DNA from 2 places in the Paenibacillus sonchi genome. Region 2 is predicted to be linked to the other one. Evidence: predicted binding sites of a transcription regulator. Region 2 holds the regulator's gene; the other holds the start of a gene.
What was found. Region 2 encodes LexA, which represses DNA repair genes until DNA is damaged. Its sites were predicted from a motif close to CGAACATATGTTCG; they were not measured.
Positions count from the first base shown of each region.

Region 1: JI735_RS00465 (YolD-like family protein) is a predicted target of LexA. The motif match lies at 4,268-4,281, and genes of this name have one in related genera.

Region 1 is NZ_CP068595.1:92,595-99,223, reverse strand. Features, by position in the region: gene JI735_RS00490 (hypothetical protein) at 181-318, opposite strand; gene JI735_RS00485 (NucA/NucB deoxyribonuclease domain-containing protein) at 558-998, opposite strand; gene JI735_RS00480 (glycosyl hydrolase) at 1,263-2,738, shown strand; gene JI735_RS00475 (PH domain-containing protein) at 2,756-3,256, opposite strand; gene JI735_RS00470 (hypothetical protein) at 3,461-4,123, shown strand; gene JI735_RS00465 (YolD-like family protein) at 4,342-4,677, shown strand; gene JI735_RS00460 (hypothetical protein) at 4,948-5,109, opposite strand; gene JI735_RS00455 (M15 family metallopeptidase) at 5,288-5,974, shown strand; gene JI735_RS00450 (WGxxGxxG family protein) at 6,046-6,423, shown strand; tRNA gene JI735_RS00445 (tRNA-Leu) at 6,570-6,629, shown strand, end outside.
Region 2 is NZ_CP068595.1:5,879,164-5,890,755, reverse strand. Features, by position in the region: gene glnA (type I glutamate--ammonia ligase) at 1-363, shown strand, start outside; gene JI735_RS26300 (hypothetical protein) at 670-888, opposite strand; gene JI735_RS26295 (hypothetical protein) at 1,215-1,442, shown strand; gene JI735_RS26290 (hypothetical protein) at 1,604-1,822, shown strand; gene JI735_RS26285 (hypothetical protein) at 1,976-2,152, shown strand; gene JI735_RS26280 (hypothetical protein) at 2,255-2,632, opposite strand; gene JI735_RS26275 (L,D-transpeptidase) at 2,787-3,125, opposite strand; gene lexA (transcriptional repressor LexA) at 3,351-3,977, opposite strand; gene JI735_RS26265 (LysM peptidoglycan-binding domain-containing protein) at 4,218-4,628, shown strand; gene JI735_RS26260 (DUF896 domain-containing protein) at 4,732-4,905, shown strand; gene JI735_RS26255 (hypothetical protein) at 4,990-5,517, shown strand; gene JI735_RS26250 (HAD family hydrolase) at 5,556-6,341, shown strand; gene JI735_RS26245 (FixH family protein) at 6,546-6,968, shown strand; gene metH (methionine synthase) at 7,153-10,530, shown strand; gene rnz (ribonuclease Z) at 10,729-11,592, shown strand, end outside.

The sequences.
Region 1 (6,629 bases), 1.7 Mb from region 2:
TGTAATAATGTTGGTGGTGTGAATCAGGGTCCAGTAGTGCCGGTTTGCAGTCCTTTTACTTCCACAGGTGCAATTCTGGTATTGTTCATTTTGCTGGTTATTATCACTAAAGCCTGTATATTCTAAACATTTCATCAGCCAGTGCCGCCCTGTCTGGCAAAGTGCCGGATAGGGCTATTTCTATTTCTTTTTCCTGCGGGCAGAAGGTCCGATCTGGCGTTTGATTTTTCCTGTGGCCTCATCCGTTTCAATGATATACAGTTCCCTGACCGTTCCTGCAAGCGCAAACCATTCTTTTAAGGCCTCCTCTTCAGACATAGGGCCATACAGTTTTTTCCCCCGATAACAGATATAGAACACCCTAGCTCTCCGCGTGTGAAATAATACCCCACCTATTTTACGCCTTTTATCTGCATAGTTGCATAAGGAACGTTTGTTCGCATGTGTTGCATACAACTATTCCTGTTTCTTTAGAGGAAGGGGTTAATGTGAGCACATAGGATATGGTATGGAAAAGCTGACCGGGCAGGCAATCGGGATTATTGACATCATCCCCGCTATTTAAACATGAATTCTACCCGCGTACCGTCGGGCAGTCCCTCCAGCTGGTTGCCAACCCAGCTTCCGGCGCCCCGGTTGTCGCTAGGCGTTATGTATTCAATGTCGGCTCCGCTGCCGCCTTCCTCGCACATGGCCATCGGCCATTCGTCACGGTCATAGCCTTTTTTGGTGGGCACCCCCTTTAGAGATTCCTTGCGGTTTTCGTCTGCTTCCTGCCGGTCAATCGTGCAGATACTAGACTCCCCGCTGCGGATAGCTTCCTGAATGTGGCGGGCCGTCTCCGGGAAACGGTCGCTCGGGAACATCAACTGGACAACGTCTGTATCTTCTGCAGCCGGCCGGCTGCCAGGCAGATCACCGTTCTGTTCGAACCAGTAAGCGGCAATCAAGAGCAGCACTGTGATGATGAGACTTGGGATGAATTTCTTGGACTTCACGTTGCTGCCTCCTAAATTTTTGATAGCTAAGCTGAAAGCATGGCTCAAGAGGGTGAGACACTGCTTCCATAAGCGTAGACTTAATCAGTATAGCTTAATTATAGCTTCCTTTAGAATACTGAAATTAGCAAAAGAAGGGAGAACGGATATAACAGATTTTTTAATGCGTGCTGCATATTTATGCCGGTTTTATGTCAATTCGCCGTGCACTTGTCCGACAGTTTCCCATAAGATGTAGAAAAAAGGGATAGGATGGTGGAAAAGATGGAATCGCGTATCCTTCGGGATTTGCTGGAATCTGCATCACGGCTGGTCGGGGATGTACAATGGCAGGCGGCATTCCGGAATGTGCAGATGGCCCCTGCAGATGCTGCGCTTGCGTCTCCGGCCCGGAAGCTGCTGCAAACATTATACCGCTTGCAGGGACAAGGAATGATCAGCGGGCAGCATGATTATCTGGAGAGCCCGGATGAATTCAGCGCCAGGCTGAAGACGACCAGCGGACAATATGCCGCGCTCCACGGCTATGAGCTGGGGGCGATTGAGAATCAGACGGAGCAACAGATCAGCAGCCAGCGGCAGGCAGTGGTAGACAGCGCAATCCGGTGGCATCAGGCGGGCGGAATCGTCACCATGAGCTATCATCAGAATTTGCCGGGGACCGCTCCGGCTTGGTCGAATGTCTCGATGAGCCTTAGCGAGGCGGATTTTGCCAAATATATTACTCCGGGTACTGTTAAGTACAAAGCGCTGATCGCGGAGCTGGACAAGACAGCACAGTCTTTGAAAAAGCTTGCTAATGCGGGCGTGCCGGTGCTCTGGCGTCCCTACCATGAGATGAACGGCGGCTGGTTCTGGTGGGGCCAAAAAAGCTCGTTCAGCAAGTTGTGGAACCTCATGTTCGACCGGTACACAGTCTATCACAAGCTGCATAATCTGCTGTGGGTGTGGAGTCCCAATGCCAAAAACCAGTGGTCCGATGAACCGGCCGACTATTACCCTGGTGCCGGCAAGGTGGATGTGTTGGCGCTGGATATCTATGAAGCGGATTTCAAGCAGAGCCACCATGATGCCATGTGGAATCTGGGACGCGGCAAGCTGATCGCCATAGGCGAGAACGGGGAGCTTCCGTCCCCGGCGGTGCTGGCCAAAACCCAGCGTAAATGGTCCTACCAGATGAGCTGGGGAAAGCTGCTGTATGAGAAGAACAGCGATGCGGTCATCAAGGCTTTTATGAACGATTCCTTTGTGCTCACCAGGAAGGAATACGCGGCGAAGGCGGCGCAGTATGCCTCTATGTCTGAAGCTGGCCCCATGCCGGGCCTGTACGGGCAATATTACAGCAATGCATCGCTCAGCGGCACGCCGGCGATCACCCGGACCGATTCCGGCATTAACTATAACTGGCGGCAGGCGGCTCCCGATCCGGCACTCCCTGCTGATTCCTTCTCGGTGCGCTGGAGCGGCAGGCTGAGTGCCGCATACACGGAGAGCTACACGATTTATTCGTCCTCGGACGACGGCATCCGCGTGTGGATTGACGGGGTGCTGGTGATTGACAGCTGGATGAAGCAGAGCGGACAGGAGCGGCAGGGACAGGTGAATCTGATTGCCGGGAAGCTGCATGAGCTGAAGGTGGAGTATTATGAGAACCAGGGGGATGCGCGGGTGGTACTGATGTGGGAAAGCCCCAGCCAGGTGAAAAGCGTCATTCCGGCCGGGGCATTCTATCTTCCTTAAACAGGTTGGCCAGCGGGTCAGATTTGTTCCCGGTAGCTGATATTGTTGGCGATTTTCTCATTGCGTACGGCTTGGCGCAGCACATCCTTCACCGTTTGGGGCTGGCGGATCCGGTGGAAAAGCAGCTGTGGCGATGAAGCATCATCCGAGAATACTGTAAGTGTTCCGATACCCAGTATTCGCTGGGGTATGGACTGGGCCACAGAAAAATCATTGACCCGCAGCAGCTCGATTTCTTCCACGTCCTTCCCGATCAGCCCGGTTTTGACCATAATGCGCTGGCTGGTGATGGTGTATGTGGTTGTATTCAGGCGCACGATGCCTTTGATGCGGTCGGAGATGCCGGCCGGCTTGCCCTGCCACAACTTTGTTTCAGGTCCGGAGCCGGAACCTGGTGCTGCTCCGGATGCCTCCCGGCGTTCAGGTGCAGCTGCGCCTCCGGTAGTGCTTGCGCCGCATTCTCCGCAAAATTTGGCCCCTTGCTTGTATTCTGCGCCACAGCTTGTGCAGTAAGGCATAAGCTATCTTCCTCTCTATCATTCATGTTGAAATCATTATAGTATAACAAGGATTTCCAGTCACTACTGGGGATCTTTGTTGTTTGTATCTGCCCAAAATACGCTTCAATTCTGCAAAAAGTTTCATCTCTGCTACTTTTACATTATTTTCAGTTGCACTTTACAAAACTCGCTATTATTCTGTTAAGTGGAGGGATACTTAATATGAGACAAGCCTTACTGGCGGCGTTGCTGATGATGGTTGGAATTCTAAGCGCCTGCAGCAATAATAACTTAGCGCCTGCTTCCCATGAAGAGGTGCAGGAGAACGTGCAAAATTTTTATAATGAAATGTCAAAGTTCGATGAAATGGGCAAGTCCTCATTGGAGGCATTCAACACAGCCTTAACTTCGTATTCAACAGGAAAAGCCAGTGACAGTGAGATGGAGAAAGCAGTGGATGATTTTCAGGACACCGCTTCGGATATCGCCGATGAAGTCAAGGATGTGAAGATCTCCAAAAGCCTGCCGGAGAACATCCGGAAGCTGCTTAAAGAATCGGTAATTGCGTTCCAGAGTGCGTATTCCATCAAGGAGAAAGCCTCGAAAAGTGCGGTTTCCCCGGATGTTACTGCCGAGGAATTCCAGGACATGAACCAGCAGGCGGATGTGGCGATGCTGTATGGCATCTCCAAGCTGAATGAGGCCAGAGTGGCGGCAGGGCTGATTGAACCGGGAAGTGCGGCCACGGACACGCTGGCTGGTGCAGGGACCGGGACTGCTGCGGATTCTCAGCCGGATACAGACAGCCAAGCCAACACTGGCACAACAGATATCCAGGTGAATCCGCAGACCGGTAAGGGAACTTCCGTAACAGAGATTAAATAAAGCGAAACCCTGCTAAGGTAGAATCAAGGCTTCCCTGTCATTGGACAGCAAAAGGCGCTGCACAGCGAATACTGTGGGCGCCTTTTGCTTGCGGTTCTGTCATTTTTTTCTGATTGCTTAACAAGCGGAAATGCGCATATAATACAAACATACGTTCGCTTTGTGTGGAGCGCAATGACTGAAATGAATCAGGTCATCCTTGGAGGAGGAATAGCACAATGGGCAAGAAGCTGGAAGAGTACGGCCTGTGGGAGAGCAGCAGAGTGCTGCTGCCAGAGCACAAAAGCCGGATACCGAAGGATGAACGGGAGATGCTGGACCGGGGAAAGCCCGTTCTGGATGAGCAGAAGCTGGAGGAGATTGAATGCACGCTGGCGCTGTCGCTGCGGAGCCATGTCCGGGTAACAGTAGTGCTGCATGATCCTTGCGGGAACAAGCAGCTGAACGGCTTTGTGACTTCCATTCACACCCACTCGCGTGAGATCAAGCTGCAGTGGGCGGAGGAATGGAAGTGGATTCAGGTCGATGATATTGTCGAAGCGTACATCGTCTGAGCGGCAGACCTTTCTCCAAACTGCTGCTTGCGATGAAGCAGGTGAGCAGTGCTAGTTGGAAAAAGGGAACTTATTTCTCCCCAAAATGAACAATTGTGAGCTTGAAGTGGAAAAAGGATACTTAATTGTGCCATATTCCTTTGTCAGAAGCGAAATGGCCTGAATTAGTTGCCCTTTTTCCACTTCATCTGCGGAGAATAGGATGCTTGAGCAAAATTAGTGCCCCTTTTTCCACTTGAAATTGCCGAAGGGTTCATCAAAATCCTGGTTTTATTTGTTGGAGCTGGGCTCAGTTCTCTCATAAGCGATTAGGGTCACCGGTTTGTTCCCGTTGATTTGGGCTATGGCCGCTTCAGCCTGGCGGATAATCTCCACCGCGTCCCCCTGATCGCTCAAGGCTGCTACCTTGTAGCTGTCACTGTGAATTTCCATGAGGTCTTCCCACCTTTCGCTTTTATATTGGCCTGTTTGGGCGGGAACCATCCAGGAAAACGGTAATCCATAAAGATGCAAATGCCCCGGATGCCCGGGGTTTTTTCTTTTACAATCAGGGAAAAGCGTACAAGCAACGGCGGAGCAGAAGGCATCTACTATACCAGGGGGTGATCTAATGCTGACTTTGGATCAGGTGAACAGCAAATCGGCAGCCCGGCTCGGCGGTCTCCATCCCGTCCTGCTGGCAGCTGCCCATGTTTTGATACAGCGTTGTTATGCCCGGGGCATCCCGATTGTCATCACCCAGGGCCTGCGGACCATAGCTGAACAGAATGCCCTGTACGCGCAGGGCCGAACCAGGAAGGGACCGATTGTAACCAACGCGCGGGGCGGCAGCAGCTTTCATAATTACGGACTGGCGATGGACTTTGCACTGCTGCTGCCGGATGGACAGAACATCTCCTGGGACATGAGGCGGGATGGGGACGAAGACAAGCTCGCAGACTGGCAAGAGGTCGTACAGGAAGCCAAAAAGCTGGGACTTGAATGGGGCGGAGACTGGACTTCTTTTAAGGATTATTCCCATTTGCAGATGGCTTTTGGACTGACTATTCAAGACCTGAAGGCAGGCCGCCGCCCGGCCGCAGATCAGGTGAAGGAGGCCCTGGAACGGATCAACGGGGGTGAGGATGAAGTGAATAAAGATGTGGAGATTTCGATCACCCTGAACGGAGTGAAGCTTACAGTCGGAGTATTGGATAACGGGACTACTTACGTCCCCATACGGGCATTGGCTGAAGCGCTTGGCGCCAAGGTGACTTATGATCCTGCCAGCAAGACAGTGAATGTGGTGACCATATAAAATTTCTTGCATAGATTCGACGCCGCAGGGGGAAATTATCAGGGACAAACCACACAAGGGGGTACAACATCTTGAAGAAGCTGATAACAACCTTTGCCTGCGGCACCGTTTTGTCCATGAGTCTGCTTGGCGTAGGATATGCATCCACCGCTACCGGTACAACTGGGTTTGACGGAAACGGCACCCGTATGATGAATGAGCAGGGCAGCACCATGATGAACAACACCACTGGCACAACAGGCACAACGGGTACTATGCATAACCGCGCCGGAGATAACAACACCGTTTCTCCACTAACAAATACTACGCAGACCGGCAGATACCGGGCTACCAACACCACGACTAATACGAATAACAACAGGGGTTCCAATTGGGGCTGGCTGGGATTGGTCGGTCTGCTTGGTCTGGCCGGTATGAGAAACAGAAGCGGCGAACGCGATCGCCATTAGTCGATCTGTTCAAGCTGCACATGGCCCATCGGCTCCGGCTGACCGGGCCTTTTTTGTTAACCTCAAACGTTATGAAAAATATAGATTGCGTATCCCCCGGATACGTGATATCATATTTCTTGTCGCGTTATCAACGCTTCTACCATGCCGGGGTGGCGGAATAGGCAGACGCACAGGACTTAAAATCCTGCGGTACGTGAGTACCG
Region 2 (11,592 bases):
TCCAGAGGACTCAGCACACGCATCGAAGTCCGTAATCCGGACCCTGCGGCTAACCCTTACCTGGCACTTGCTGTCATGTTGAAGGCAGGTCTCGACGGCATCAAGCGCCAGCTCGATCTTCCGGCTCCTATCGACCGCAACATCTATGTGATGTCGGAAGAAGAGCGGATCGAAGAAGGTATTCCAAGCTTGCCGTCCGATCTGAAGGAAGCGCTGGGCGAAATGATCCGCAGTCATGTCATTACCGAAGCCCTCGGTGAACATGCCTTGGCTCATTTTTATGAGCTGAAAGAAATTGAATGGGACATCTACCGTACTCAGGTTCATGAGTGGGAAAGAGATCAGTACATGACGCTTTACTAGAATGAATCAGCCCTTAACGCTCTGAGCGTTGAGGGTTTTTTTTATAGTTTGGAAAATTATACAATGCTAAACAATGTGGATATCTATGAAGCTTCAGATGAATAGGGAGGTGCAGGCGGAATAGGCTCCATCGGCGGAATAAAGCGGACAGAGATGGCCTTATTTTGCGAAAAAGTTTGTTTACCAGGCGTATGCGGACTCATCTGAGACTTTGTTTGTTATTGGACATACCCAAGAAGACATAGCAATCACGATCAGTTATTTAGTTGAAAAGAAAAGCCCCGTTGCCGGGGCTTTTGCTGCAGATTATGAGTTTGCATACTTGATGATTTCGTTAGGAATCGCCGTTTCCCCAAGGATGGATTCTACTGCCTTCCAGGCTTCCCGGAACTGTTTCCCGCTATAATTGGTGCGGCTGCCGGCCGGGTTAGACAGTGACATGTCAAAAACGATAAATTCGCCTGCTTCCTCGCTCACCCTAAAGCTGACGGCGCGGTCCTTTTTCTGAATTCTTATTTCCTCCAAAGTGCTTCCTCCTTACAATTCAGTCTGTTCTCAACTAAATTAGTCTTACCAAATCCTGCAGGGAAAGGCAAGCCAAGTCATAAAAATGACACTTGCTAAAAAGATTGTTTTCATGCCAGATTCTAAATAATTAACAGAATGCACTCTTTTTTATGGAAAATAAACAGCTTGACTCGTTTACATATAGTTCCGTACCGCTGTATACTACCTATGTATGGAAATTCTCCTCTCTGAAATGGAGAGTCTGTTAATTTGTTATACATAGATTCCAAAAAATTAGGGGATTGCCTGAGTGGGTATCAACCAGCCGATAAGGAGGTGCCTTTTTGAAGTCAACGTATAAAGTTCTGACGAGCGATGCCGATTTGTTCGCCGCGGCGCTTGCTCAAGTGAAGGTATACGTCGTTCAGTTAATCGAAGGCAAGCCGCATGTTATAGCAGACTATGCCGGACCTGTGCAGAGATGGACCCCGGATGATGTGCTTGTAGCCGGAATGTGTTACAGCCGGGATGGATTTGAGTTCAGAGTCCGTGTTCCGAAAAAACAGGAATAATCGATGGTCCAGCCTTCTTTTGGATGGGAGTATTCCCATTCTTCTTGTGAGCTGCTGAGAAGCGGCTCATTTGTTGTCTTCAATTTTACTGCCTGATCGCACATGCCAATGCGGCATCAATTGCATCTCTTATACTATCAAACGTAAAAGGGGTGTAAATGATGACAGAACGCGAGCGTGCAAGAATCCGCAGAGCGCTGAATTTGCTGCGGACGCAAAGAGCTATTTTGCTGGAGAGACTGGAAGAAATCAATGAAAATTTGCGGCGGGTGCCGAATCCCAGCCGGGCGAGACGCGAGCTGCTGGCTGCAAGAGCTTCCATACGTGAAGCATTGCGCTTAAATACTGCTGCGATCCGGTTACTCCGCAGTGTTCTGTAGTTAGCTTGGGGAGTGGGAGCAGTAGTTTCTGCATTTCAAGGCATCCTTCGGGGTGCCTTTTCAAGGTTGCGATGTATCATAACCTACATAACTGGAGGATGACGGGAATGGAAGAAGGTTTGCGGCAGCGATTGGGGCTGCTTAGCGGAGGTGGTGGGGCGCTCTGAGGTGGAAGTGTCCATTACCAAAGAACAGGGTCGGCGGCTGATCGAAAAAGTGGTTAAAAGCGCAGTGGTTTATGCCAGAAAGCTGAAGGAACCCGAGGAGGTTCAGCTTGCGCTGGCAGAAGGCATTTTGGATGAACTCGGATACGAGCAGACGCAGCAATAAAGCTGAGTGCCTCCGTGATTTTAGTCTGCGGGCCATGGTGATGTTCACCAGGAGGCACAAGTCGTTTATTGCTCCAATATGTAGAGATGTACTTGTACAGCTTTACAGGAAGTTAAAGGCCGTAATTTGATCCGCATAAACAATAAGCTGCTTATATTCAATTACAGTCTCATAATTAGCAAAAGGACGTACAACCACGTTGTCCAGGACAACAAAATTGTAGTTGAATGATTTTTCGGGATGCTCAGCACCCAGGTAGGAGATGTATTCGTCTACGATAACATCGTCCATCAGTGACTTGAAATTAAAAACATCTTCCTTGCTGCTTGTATTCGTAGCTACATTGCCTTCGATGCTGCCGAACGCGGTAAGCAGATTCACTTTGCGTTCTCCATGATTATTGTTCAGCAAAAGATTAGAGAGCTTACCCAGTGCTTCGACTTTAAAATCGACGTGGGTTCTGACTTTGGATTGATTCAAACCAGGCACTTCCTTTCAAGATTTAATTTTACAATGTACAAGTTTCGACATATTACTGCACTTTTCCTGTTAGTACGCAAAATAAATGTTAGAACATGAAGGACACCCTGCGAAGACGCTGCTGCGCGTCTGGCATAGGTGTCCTTTACGTTTGTTATTCCCGAATGGTTACCCTGGTTCCAACTGGAACGGTAGCTGCGAGCCACAATACATCCTCATTGTACATACGAATACAGCCGCGGGAGACCATTTTGCCGATAGAGGAAGGGTCATTGGTTCCATGAATCCCGTAATGTGGTTTGGACAGGCCCATCCAAAAGGCGCCGAACGGGCCTCCGGGGTTACGCTGTTTGTTGATAATGGTGTATTCTCCAACCGGAGAGACCGTTAACATTTTGCCAATCCCTACAGGGAAACCTCTAATAACAGTGTCATTGTCGAGCAGATACAGCATCCGCTGTGACAGATCAATAATGATTCGATAGGCGGGCATCGTGATCAGCACTCCTTTATGATCAGGATATGAGCGGAGAGGATGGAGCGTTCTGAAATAATTAGCATCGGCGAGTTAAAAGGAACAAATGTTCCCATCGGGTAAAAAGGGCATATGGAAAGACTGGATGGCGAGCAAAATAGGTTACGCGGAAAGGTCTAATAGGAGAAAGGAAAAAAGACTGTCCGCCAATTCCAGCGGAGCAGTCTTAATAGAGGGGGAAAGCTAATGAATATCGCGGAATAGGCCGATAACTCTGCCCAGAATCGTGACACGATTCAGACGTAGAGGTTCGTATGCCGGATTCTCCGGCTGGAGGCGGATGTGGTCGCGCTCTTTGTAGAAGGTCTTAACGGTTGCTTCATCTTCTTCAGTCATGGCAACCACGATATCGCCGTTATCCGCAGTCTGCTGCTGGCGGACGATCACGTAGTCACCGTTCATAATGCCTGCGTCTACCATACTGTCGCCAAGGACGGACAGCATGAACACTTTGTTGTCTCCTACATAATGAGTAGGCAGTGGAAAGTAATCCTCAATATTCTCAGTTGCTGTAATCGGTACCCCGGCAGTAACCTTCCCAACGACAGGAATGCGTGTTACCGTCTGAACGAACTGATGAACATTCTCGGAATCCTCTTGACCCAGCAATTCTATTGCACGCGGTTTCGTCGGATCGCGGCGGATGAGCCCTTTCTTCTCCAGCCGGTCCAGATGGCCATGTACCGTGGAGCTGGAAGCCAGTCCTACAGCTTCGCCGATTTCCCGGACAGAAGGCGGATAACCCTTGCTGCGGACTTCGTTACGAATAAATTCCAGGATCGCCAGTTGGCGACTCGAAATCTTTGACATCGGAATCAACCCCATATACTATGTTTGGGAAAATTATAACATAGAACTTCCGTTCGTACAAACATAAGTTCTAAAACGTTGGCGGAAATAGCGGTGATTTGTGAATTGAGCTGTCATAATCCGTGAAAAAAGGGTTGTGCATAAGAAGGGAACAATTGTTCGAAAAAACTATTGCTCAAAACACATGTTCGTGTTATATTGATTTCGAAAGTAAGAACAAGTGTTTGGAGGCTGGTTAATATGTTAAAGTACAGCACATACCGCAGTATTTACGATGAGGTTCATGAAGACCATACAGCTTCAATGGATAGACTAAATATTAAGAATCTGCTTTTATCTTTAATATCATCACATCGCAATCGCAGATTCATCCGGACAGATCATATTGTAAAGCTGGCTTTGATTGTTCTGCTGGTGATCTCAGGGTTTACGGTGGTGGGCAATGTGTTTGCAGGATCAGTGTCTTCGGCCAAGCAGGAAAAGAGGGTCGTAGTGGAACGTGGGGATACTCTATGGAGCATTGCACTGAAGAATAAACCGGCTGATATGAAAACGGCTGTATATATAGAAGGAATCAAACGAACAAGCGGCCTGGAGAACAGCAATATCCAAGCCGGAGATGTGCTTACTTTACCTGTATATTCATACTGAAACAGTACCCATAGATGGAGCTAAGAGCTTTCAGGGAGCAGACCTTGACAAGCTCTTTTTCTCATGGCACAGTTAGAATGAATTTATAGAGGAGGGAAACACATTGAATATTGATGAATTGGTCGCCCGCATCAATGAATTGGCGCGCAAACAGAAGAGTGACGGCCTGAATGAAGAGGAGCTTGCGGAAAGAGCCAAGCTGCGCGAGATCTACCTGGGCAATATCCGCAGCAACTTCCGCGCTCAGCTCAACAACATTGAGATTGTGGATAAATAAGAGCATGAACAAGGCAACAAGGCAGGAGTTAATGATGCTCTGTTCCTTTTCATAGATATTTTAGGATGACTAGGGGGAACTGACATGGCCCGTTCTTGGGAAAGAATGGTTCAACGCAACACACAGCAAGTCAACAAGCAACGCAAGAAGCAAGGGAAAGAATCCATCTATGCTTCAACCTCTTCTGCCGCTGCCAAGAGCAGCGATGTTTTCAAAGGCCGCAACATCGTATTTCCCGTCGTGCTAATGCTGCTGGGCATTATGTTCTGGGTAGTTGGCTCCATTGATGAAGCAAAAGGAAGCGGCATTCTCGCCAACTGGCTGGGAGTAGTGCTGTATTTTCTGCTTGCGGCACTGCTGTTTTTCCGCCGTCCGTATTTGAAGGTTGAACGCGCCAGACTGTCCACCATTAAATATAACCGGGAGCGTCTGCTGCCGGCAGCAGATATTGAGAAAATTACCGTTACTCGCGGCACAGTCTCTATCAAGTATAAAGGCAAGCGCACACAGTGGGTATTCTCCAGACTGATCAACCGTTATGACATTAAGGCTATGACAGAGCGTCTGGAGCAGTTCGCCAAGCAGAATCATGTGGAAATAGTGAACGAATAGTAAAGATATAGACCAGCATAGGGAGAGGGAGAACTACAATGCCGATTTCAGCCGTACTCTTTGACCTTGATGACACACTGCTCTGGGATGAGCGGAGCGTAGAAGAAGCATTCCGCTATGCCAGTGAAGCAGCAGGAGACTCCGTCGATCCCCGGGAGCTGGAAGCAGCGGTCCGCAGGGAAGCAAGGAATCTGTATGAATCGTATGAGACATTTCCGTTCACCAAGCTGATAGGAATCAACCCTTTTGAAGCGTTGTGGGGAAATTTTACGGCCGGTGAACAGCTTGAATTCCGTCAAATGGAGCAGCTTGCCCCTGTCTACCGCAAGGAATCCTGGCGCCGCGGACTGGCCGCGCTGGGTGTGGAGGATGAAGCTCTTGCCGAAACGCTGGCGGCTAAGTTTGCCGCAGAACGCCGCAGCCGCCCGTATATATATGAAGAAACACTGCAAGTGCTGGATGAGCTGAAGGGGAAGGTGAAGCTGCTGCTCCTGACGAACGGTTGTCCTGCATTGCAGCAGGAAAAGCTTGACGGAGTTCCGGAGCTGGTTCCTTACTTTGACCATGTTGTGATTTCGGGGAGCTTTGGCAAAGGCAAACCGGACAAGGGGATCTTCACACATGCCATGAATCTGCTGGATATCACCCCCGAGGAAGGAATTATGGTGGGTGACAAACTGACAACCGATATTCTTGGCGGACTTGGAGCAGGCTTGACAACCGTATGGATTAACCGCACCGGCAAAGCATCCGACCCGGAGATCACACCGGATTATCAGATTGGACATCTCAGCGAGCTTCTGCCGCTTGTAGAAACTTTATAGCACCGCTTCCAAGAAGCCGTTATCCTGATTTGGGATGCGGCTTTTTTATTGAAAAAGGAAGTGTATGTGACCATTATCACGGCATAGTGCGGAAAAATGAGTTTATTTACTGATAATTCGAATATTATGTGTATAATAGATGAGAATGCTTCACAAGATGTCAGTATTATCATGAAATCTACCAATTACCTGGGAGGACTCCAAATGTTGAACCCAAGGAAACTGACTGCGTTGTTATCGTTAATCATTGCGGCAACTCTTTCTGGCTGCTCTGGCGGCAATGGGGATATGAATCATATGCATGCTGAGTCAAATATATCCATGGAGCCTATAAAAGTAGAACTGTCCTGGAGTCCTCAGCAGGTTGCAGCGGGCCAGAAGGTGGTCTTTGAGGCGCTGGTTACACAAAACGGCCAACCGGTGGATGATGCGAAAGAAGTTCTTTTTGAAATCGTCAGCAACAATAATACAGAGTCAAAGCTTGAATTCACAGGCGAGTCAGCAGGGAATGGTATATATAAAGCAGAAGGAACGATGGAAGCCGAGGGGGAGTTTACTGTGACCTCCCACGTAACAGCACGGACACAGCATTCCATGCCCAGCAAAAAGCTAGTGGTCCAGCCCTAATAGGATAGAAACCTGGACGGAATCTGCCGTCAGCAATTACAGATAAAGCAGAGAGGAAAGGAAGGCTTTTCGAAATCCTTTAATTCTGCTAAACTTACTCTAATGTTTTACTGGGGGATAGAAAGTGGCTAAATTCACACTTGCTGAAAGCTTACAGCAGCGCATACTGATTCTTGACGGAGCAATGGGTACGATGATTCAACAGGTGCCGCTTACCGGTGCCGATTTTGGCGGGGAGGAGCTTGACGGCTGCAATGAAATGCTGGTCCTTACCCGGCCTGAGCTAATACAGGGCATCCACGAGAAATATCTCGAAGCCGGTGCGGATTTAATTGAGACCAACACTTTCGGTGCTACCTCTGTTGTACTGGCTGAATATGATATTCCGCAGCGGGCGCGTGAGATTAATCTCGAAGCAGCCAGACTTGCAAGGAATGCCGTAGACAAATATGACACACCTGACCGGCCCCGCTATGTGATTGGAGCTATGGGCCCGACAACGAAGACTCTCTCAGTAACCGGAGGGGTCACCTTCCAGGAGCTTGTGCAGAGCTATGAGGAGCAGGCAGCCGCGCTGATCGAAGGCAAAGTAGACGCACTGCTGCTCGAAACGTCCCAGGATACCCTGAATGTGAAGGCGGGAAGCATAGGTATCCGCAATGCTTTTGAACAGTCGGGTATCACCCTTCCGGTTATGATATCGGGGACAATTGAGCCTATGGGGACTACGCTTGCCGGCCAGAACATAGAAGCCTTTTACATTTCGCTCGAGCACCTGAAGCCGATCTCCATCGGCCTCAATTGTGCGACCGGACCTGAGTTTATGCGCGATCATATCCGTTCCCTCTCGGCGATCTCCTCCGCAGCGGTGAGCTGCTATCCGAATGCGGGACTGCCCGATGAGAACGGCAATTATCATGAGTCGCCGGATTCGCTTGCCCGCAAGCTTGCGGGATTTGCGGAGAAGGGCTGGCTGAATATTGCCGGAGGCTGCTGCGGGACAACGCCGGATCATATCCGTGCAATGGCTGAGGTATTGGCGGAATATCCGCCCCGGGGACTCGACGGGCAGCATCCGCCTGCGCTTTCAGGGATAGAGCCTGTATATATCGAGAGCGACAACCGCCCTTACATGGTGGGTGAACGCACAAATGTGCTCGGCTCGCGGAAGTTCAAGCGGCTGATCGTGGAAGGCAAATATGAGGAGGCCTCTGAAATCGCCCGGGCCCAGGTGAAGAGCGGTGCGCAGGTGATTGACGTCTGTGTGCAGGACCCTGACCGCGATGAGAGTGCAGATATCACGAAGTTTCTGGAGCTGGTAGTCAAAAAGGTCAAAGTTCCGCTAATGATCGATACCACCGATCCGAAGGTGATTGATCTGGCGCTGCAGTACAGCCAGGGAAAAGCAATCATTAACTCCATTAACCTTGAAGATGGCGAAGAAAAGTTCGAACTGGTCACACCATTGATCCATAAGTATGGGGCGGCAATTGTTGTGGGGACCATTGACGAGTCAGGACAGGCTATAAAGGCTGCAGATAAGCTGAATGTTGCCAAACGTTCTTATGAACTGCTGGTTAATAAATATGGACTGGCCCCGGAGGACCTGATTTTTGATACGCTGGTATTCCCTGTAGGTACCGGGGATGAGCAATATATCGGCTCCGCCAAGGAGACGATTGACGGAATCCGGCTGATCAAGGAAGCCCTTCCTGAAGTGCATACGATTCTGGGCATCAGCAACGTTTCGTTTGGTCTGCCTGAGGCAGGACGCGAGGTTCTTAACTCCGTGTTCCTCTATGAATGCACCAAAGCCGGACTGGATTATGCCATTGTGAATACGGAAAAGGTGGAACGCTATGCTTCCATTCCTGAACAAGAACGTTATCTGGCCGAGCAGCTGATCTATAATACGAATGATGATACACTTTCCGCCTTTGTAGCCGCTTTTCGCGGTAAGAAGGTGGAGAAGAAAGAGAAGATCTCCAATCTCTCTCTGGAAGAGCGCCTCGCATCCTATGTGGTGGAGGGGACGAAGGAAGGCTTGATCCCTGATCTCAATGAGGCTCTAACCAAGTCAGGACCGCTGGAGATCATTAACGGGCCGCTGATGGCGGGAATGTCCGAAGTCGGAAGGCTGTTCAACAACAATGAGCTGATTGTCGCAGAAGTGCTGCAAAGCGCTGAAGTGATGAAGGCGTCTGTCAGCCATCTGGAGCAGTTCATGCAGAAAGATGAAACCTCGGTTAAGGGCAAGATCATGCTGGCAACCGTTAAGGGCGATGTGCATGATATCGGCAAAAATCTGGTGGAGATCATTCTCTCCAATAATGGTTACGAGATTATCAATTTGGGCATAAAAGTACCACCGGAGAGTATCATCGAAGCATTCCGGCGGGAAAAAGCCGATGCGATCGGGCTGTCCGGCCTGCTCGTGAAGTCGGCACAGCAGATGGTGCTGACTGCCCAGGATTTGCGCACAGCCGGTATCGATGTGCCGATCATGGTTGGCGGTGCGGCGTTGACCCGCAAGTTCACCAAGACGCGTATCCGTCCGGAATATGACGGGCTGGTGCTCTATGCCAAAGATGCCATGGACGGTCTGGATATCGCCAACCGGCTGATGAATCCGGAGGAACGGGTCAAGATCGAAGAGGAGGTTCGCCTTGAAGCGGAGGCCGCTGTAGCTGTCGCTCCGCAGCAGGAGCTTCCCGTGCTGACCAGGGCCGTCCGCTCGAAGATTTCGCCGGATGCGCCTGTGTTTACACCTCCCGATCTGGAACGGCATGTCCTGCGCAATTATCCGCTCGGGCATATTATCCCCTATGTGAATATGCAGATGCTGCTGGGTCATCATCTTGGACTGAAGGGCTCGGTAGAAGCCCAGCTTGCAGCCGGTGACCCGCGCACAGTCGAACTGAAGGAGACTGTGGATGAAATTCTCCATCATGCCATGCTGGAGGGTACGATGACTCCGCATGCCATGTATCAATTTTTCCCGGCGCAATCCAGGGGGAATGATATTCTGATCTATGACCCGCAGGATACAGCCACGGTACTTCATACCTTCACGTTCCCGCGCCAGAATGTTGAGCCATATCTATGTCTGGCTGACTTCCTGAAATCCGTGGACAGCGGAATTATGGATTATGTCGGCTTCCTGGTAGTGACTGCCGGTCACGGTGTACGTGAAATGTCAGCCGAGCTGAGGGACAAAGGCGATTATCTCCGCTCCCACGCCCTGCAGGCGGTGGCGCTGGAGGTCGCAGAAGGTCTGGCGGAACGTGTCCATCATATGATGCGGGATACCTGGGGATTCCCGGACCCGGCGGATATGACGATGAAGCAGAGACACGGAGCCCGCTATCAGGGCATTCGTGTATCCTTTGGGTATCCGGCTTGCCCGGATCTGGAGGATCAGGGGCCGCTGTTCAAGCTGATGTCGCCCGGAGATATCGGTGTCGAGCTTACCGAAGGCTTCATGATGGAGCCGGAGGCTTCGGTGTCGGCGATGGTGTTCGCCCATCCTGAAGCGCAATATTTTAATGTGGAGAAGCAGTAAGCTTCCCTTCCCATACACTCCTTCTGTAGGGACAACGTCCTTCAGAGCGGAACCTCCCGTAACGGGAGGTTTTTTGCTGGAGCTTACAGGGGACCGAAAGATGCTTTTTTGTCCTAAAAAGGGTAAAATTCTCTTCATGAGATTCAGATGAAGGGAAAATGAATGATTCCCGGGTAAAATGAAGAGAGGAGGAGCACTATGGAAATATACTTTTTGGGTACCAATGCCGGGGTACCGACGCTGCAGCGGAATGTAACCTCGGTTGCACTCCGCCTGCTGGAAGAGCGGCGCAGCTTCTGGATGTTCGATTGCGGAGAAGGTACACAGCACCAGGTTCTCCGTTCCCCGCTGCGGCTGGGGAAGCTGGAGAAGCTGTTCATTACCCATCTGCACGGTGACCACTTGTTCGGCTTGCCGGGTCTATTGTCCAGCCGCGGGTATCAGGGCGGCACTGGCCCGCTTACAGTGTACGGACCGCCTGGTCTCAAAGCCTATCTGGACATCTCCTTGTCCGTCAGCCAGTCCCGCATTCCTTACCCGCTGGAGATTGTTGAGCATAGCGGAGGACTTATCTTCGAGGATGACGGCTTTAAGGTGGAGGCCGGACTGCTGGAGCACCGGATTGACAGCTACGGCTACCGGGTGACGGAGAAAGACAGCCCAGGCAATCTGAATAAGGAGCTGCTGATGAGCTATGGTCTGAAGCCGGGGCCGCTCTATGGCCTTTTGAAAAAAGGGCAGGATGTAACGACCGAGGAAGGCGTTCTGATCCGCGCAGCGGAGGTGGTCAATGCTCCAAAGCGTGGACGGATTGTAACTGTGCTGGGCGATACCAGACCTTGCCAAGGGACCTTACCGCTTGCATTGGATGCAGATCTGATTATTCATGAGGCAACCTTTGGCCATGATCTGAAGGAAATGGCTCATCAATATCATCACAGCACAGCCCGGCAGGCCGCTGAGCTGGCGCGTGATGCAGGCGGGCGTGAGCTGCTGCTGACCCACTTCAGTTCTCGTTATACCACGCAGGAAGAGCTGCTTCCGCTGCTGGCGGAGGCGCAG